Regions from separate parts of the Oscillibacter sp. GMB15532 genome, predicted to be linked through region 2. Evidence: a T-box and tRNA genes for the amino acid it is inferred to sense, from the RefSeq annotation. Region 2 holds a T-box; the other holds one or more tRNA genes.
The links. The T-box of region 2 lies ahead of ABVS15_RS08720 (glycine--tRNA ligase). A T-box ahead of a tRNA ligase gene usually reads a tRNA of that ligase, here a tRNA-Gly.

Region 1 (2,394 bases), on a different contig from region 2:
CTCGCCGCCCGGGCCGGTTCCGTTTTGCAGCTTTTGGTGGGCCAGCCCCAGCCGGGGGGCGATGGCCTCCTCATAGGGCATGGGGATAAAGGAGTCCATATGAAAGGTTTTCACTTCCAGCATAACAACCGTCCTTTCCGGATCGCCCCGCGACCATGGGTGATGCACCTATTATACTAGCATTCCCCCTGTGCCACAAGGAAAAATCCAAAAAAGGCCGGAAATTCGGACTGAAATTAACGGCCCAAAAATGCCGTGCGCAGGTACCGCAGGGCAAGAGCCCCCCACGTGACGCGGGGAACGTCTTCTCCCGCCACCAGCGGCACCTCCGCCACCGTCTCACCCCCGGAGGAGAGAATCAGCGTTCCCAGCACGTCGCCCTTTGCGATGGGAGCCGATGCCTGCTCGGTAAGGGACACGGTTTTTTCAAGCTTTGCTGCCTTGGCCTTTTCCAGCAGCAAAGATTCACCCGACGGCACGGGCTGCACCGTGGCCTGCGTCCCCAGAGAAACGTTCACCGGAGGCAGCGCCCCATCCGGCATGGCTTTTACCAGCGCATAGGTAGAAAAGCCGTGGCTCAACAGGGCCTTTGCATCCTCAAACCGCTGGGCAGAGGTGGGGCCTTTCATAATGACGGCAATCAGCTCCATCCCGTCCCGCTCCGCCGTTCCGGAGAGGCAGTATTGGGCTGCACCGGTAGAGCCGGTTTTCAGGCCGGTGGCTCCCTCATAGAAGCGGATAAGCTTGTTGGTATTCACCAGAGACGAGGCTCCGTTCCGCAGGGTGTCCATCCAGATGGTGGTGTACTTACGAATGTCCGGGTGGTTTAAAATCAGCTCCCGGCTCATCAGGGCAATGTCATAAGAGGAGGTGACGTGTCCCTCGGCGGGAAGGCCTGTGGGGTTGACGAAATGGGTGTCGTTCATGCCCAGCTCCTTGGCTCGCTGGTTCATTCGCTCCACAAAGGCGTCTTCACTTCCAGCGATGTGCTCCGCCAGAGCCACGGAGCAGTCGTTGGCTGAGACAACGCACACGGCCTTGAGCATGTCGTCAACGCTTAGCTGCTCGTTTTCCTTCAGCCAGATCTGGCTGCCGCCCATGGAGCAGGCGTGGGCCGAGGCGGTGATCATGTCGTCATAGTGGAGGGTCCCGTTTTCGATGGCCTCCATGGTCAAAAGCAGGGTCATCACCTTCGTGACGCTGGCGGGCTCCAGCTTTTCATGCTCGTTTTTGGCGAACAGAACGGTTCCCGTCTCCTTTTCCATCAGCAGCGCGGAGGGTGCGGATACCTCCAGCGCCTTGGCCGGGATCATCAGCACCAGTGCCGCCGCCAGCGCGAACAGCAGTTTTTTCATAACGCTCCCCCTTTTATTGGGCAATACCGCATGATTCCAAATACGCAGGTGTGCCGGCAAATTTGCAGGCAGATGCATATGTAAGGCGACAGCCGTGAATTGCGCGGAGGTGCCCTTGCTGTCCCATACTATGAGAAATAAGAAAAACAAATGCGCCCTTGGCCATTTTTCGTCTTGCAAAATGGAAAAGGGTCTGCTATACTATCCTCACGCGCAATTTGTAAGAGCGATGCGCGGCTGTAGTTCATCGGTAGAACGGCAGCTTCCCAAGCTGCATAGGTGGGTTCGACTCCCATCAGCCGCTCCAGAAAAATCCCCGGAATCATTGAAATATCAGTGGTTCTGGGGATTTTTATTTTCTGCATGTGTTGCGCCGTAGGAAAGAAACGGCCAAGATTAACCCGGATTTTTAAAATGTACAGGTCAAAATATAAGTCAAGCGTTCTGCTTTTTTCGATATGCGTCCAGCTTGACATACAAAGCCCCCCTGATGTAGTGATAAAATCCTACATCAGGGGGCTTCTTGCCCATTATTTCTCTTTACAGGGCTTGCTTCTACGCGCGGATAGCTTTCACTTAAAAAACCGGCGCGCACCACATTGGACGATCTTTACAGCACTGCTTCTCTCAAATGCCGAATAGCAAAGAGAGGAGATGGGTGCACAGGAGCGCGCGCCGGATTGCAGGGGGAGAGGTTTATGCGGGAGTCTGTTCCGGCTCGGATTTCATGGGCTCAATCTTGCCCACGCAGCGTCCGGTTGCAATGTAGATAAAGGCAAAGACGACGCCCAGCCAAGTCATTGGAGCGTAAAGCGCATAATCCATCACCGAAACGCCAAACACGCCGGAGGCATAAATGCCCGACATGCCCCAGGGAATTACCCAGCAGAGGGCCGTGCTGGTATCCTCCAGCATACGGGACAGGTTCTTTTTGGGAATGCCATACCGCTCGTAAATGGGCTGGAAAATGGGCCCGATTACGGTGAAACAGACATAATAGCTAGTGGTAACCATCAGGAAGACAATATTGGCAAGATAG
Region 2 (2,394 bases):
GCTCCATGGTGTCACGGTCCCGGACGGTGACACAGTTGTCCCCGGCCTTCGCGTCGTCGCCCACAGTGTCAAAGTCCACAGTGACGCAATACGGCGTTCCGATTTCGTCCTCCCGGCGATAGCGCTTGCCGATGGAGCCGGTTTCGTCAAAGTCCACCATCCAATCGGAGGAAAGCATCTGCTGAATCTCCCGCGCCTTGTCACCCAGCTTTTTGCTCAGGGGCAGCACGGCCACCTTAAACGGCGCGATGGCGGGATGGAAGCGCATCACCACGCGGGTATCGTTCTTCTCCGCGTCCACCACTTCCTCGTCATAGGCCTCCACCAGCAGGGCAAGGGTCATCCGGTCCGCACCCAGGGACGGCTCGATGACATAGGGAATATAGTGCTCTCCCGCCTCCTGATCGAAATAGGTGAGGTCCTGCCCGGAATGCTCCTGATGCTGGGAAAGGTCGTAGTTCGTCCGGTCGGCCACGCCCCACAGCTCGCCCCAGCCAAAGGGGAATTTATACTCAAAGTCCGTGGTGGCCTTGGAATAGAAGCTCAGCTCCTCTTTCTCGTGGTCACGCAGACGCAGGTTGTCGTCCTTCACGTTCAGGCCCTTGAGCCACTCATGGCAATAGTTCCGCCAATATGCGAACCACTCCAAATCTGTGTCCGGCTTGCAGAAAAACTCCAGTTCCATCTGCTCGAACTCCCGGATGCGGAAGATGAAGTTACCCGGGGTAATCTCGTTGCGGAAGGACTTGCCCACCTGACACACGCCAAAGGGCAGCTTGCGGCGGGTGGTTCTCTGGATGTTTGCAAAATTCACAAAGATGCCCTGCGCCGTTTCGGGCCGGAGATACACCTCGTTGGCACTTCCCTCCGTCACGCCCTGATGGGTCTTAAACATCAAATTGAACTTGCGGATATCGGTAAAGTCCGATTTACCGCAGCCGGGGCAGGGAACCTGCTTTTCCCGGATATAGGAAACCAGTGCCTCGCCGTCCATGGACTCCACGTTCACGTCGGTGATGTTGTTTTCCTGATTGTATTCCTCCACCAGCTTGTCGGCCCGGTGGCGCATTTTGCAGGAACGGCAGTCGATCAGCGGGTCGTTAAAGGTGGCCACGTGGCCGGAGGCCACCCACACCTGGGGATTCATCAGAATTGCGGCGTCCAGTCCCACGTTGTAGGGGTTTTCCTGCACAAACTTTTTCCACCATGCGCGCTTGACGTTGTTTTTCATCTCCACGCCCAAGGGGCCGTAGTCCCAGCTATTGGCCAGGCCTCCGTAAATCTCGCTGCCGGGAAACACAAAGCCCCGGCTCTTGCACAGAGCCACAATCTTTTCCATGGTCTTTTCGGTGTTATTCATAATCTCCCTCTTCCTTTCCTCCGATCAGCACGGACGAAAAATAAAAAACGCCCCGAGCAAAGCTCAGGGCGAACGATTGTCCGCGGTGCCACCTGAATTCGCGCCAAAAAGCGCGCACTCTGACCCGGTAACGGCGGGGACCGGCGCATTCTGCTCTCGCTCAAACGCGCGGCTCGGGGGCGCCTTCTCTCCGTTCCGGCAAGGACTTACACCAAACCGTCCTCTCTCTTCGCCCGGAAACAGGGGATACTACTCCCTTTCACAGCCTGTTGAAATATCGTGGCCTACTCTATCACCTTTTTTCCGAAATGTCAAGAAAATCTCCAAAAGCCAAGAAAGCCGAGGAAACGCCCCGTCTCCAATACAGTTTGGAGACGGGGCGTTTTTCTTATTCCGTCCGCTTCTTAAAGCTTAAAGCACATCATTTATTTCTCCGCTTTTTGCAATCAGACGTCGTCCTTTAAAAATCACTTTTCCTCCGCGATAATTACCCGGACTTGTTTGCCGGCGGTGTTTCCAAAGTTATCAACCCAGCCGGTCAGCTTATAGTCCGATGCGTTGACGGAGCCAAGATTCACCTGATAATAACTCAAGACATAGTTTGCATCCCGCTTACGCAGATAGACCTGCACGCCGGAATCCAGCGCATAAGTCGTATTGCCGCCCATGGCGCTGACAGAGCTGAGGCTGTCCAGCGTGACGGACAGAAGCTGGCGCATATTCTTGATTTCACCGTCGCTGTTAAACTGGACCCCTACACCCCCGGCCTCTGCACTGAATGTTTTTCCGTTGTTGTCAAGAGTGACACTGCTTCCGTCTTTCAGTCCGGAATAGCTGCCGCTGAGTGTGCCGTTGGACTTTTCGGGTACGGATGTCAGATAATAGTAAGACCAGGTATCCCCTGTGGCGTCATCCAAAAGTAAGTGGGTAATTTCGCCGCTGGTATTGGTGACATAGTAACGGATATCATCCGTCGAAAGCGTGTAGCCCGCCAGACGGCTAGGATAAATTTTGGCCCATGCGCCGTTGGAGGC

Region 1: it has a tRNA-Gly gene. The T-box ahead of ABVS15_RS08720 (glycine--tRNA ligase) is inferred to sense a tRNA for this amino acid. The anticodon was not compared.

The regions. Positions count from the first base shown of each region.
Region 1 is NZ_JBEVTO010000005.1:127,338-129,731, reverse strand. Features, by position in the region: gene ABVS15_RS07660 (glucose-6-phosphate isomerase) at 1-123, opposite strand, end outside; gene ABVS15_RS07655 (D-alanyl-D-alanine carboxypeptidase family protein) at 237-1,355, opposite strand; tRNA gene ABVS15_RS07650 (tRNA-Gly) at 1,589-1,662, shown strand; gene nhaC (Na+/H+ antiporter NhaC) at 2,052-2,394, opposite strand, start outside.
Region 2 is NZ_JBEVTO010000006.1:98,645-101,038, reverse strand. Features, by position in the region: gene ABVS15_RS08720 (glycine--tRNA ligase) at 1-1,360, opposite strand, end outside; T-box leader at 1,422-1,632, opposite strand; gene ABVS15_RS08715 (S-layer homology domain-containing protein) at 1,828-2,394, opposite strand, start outside.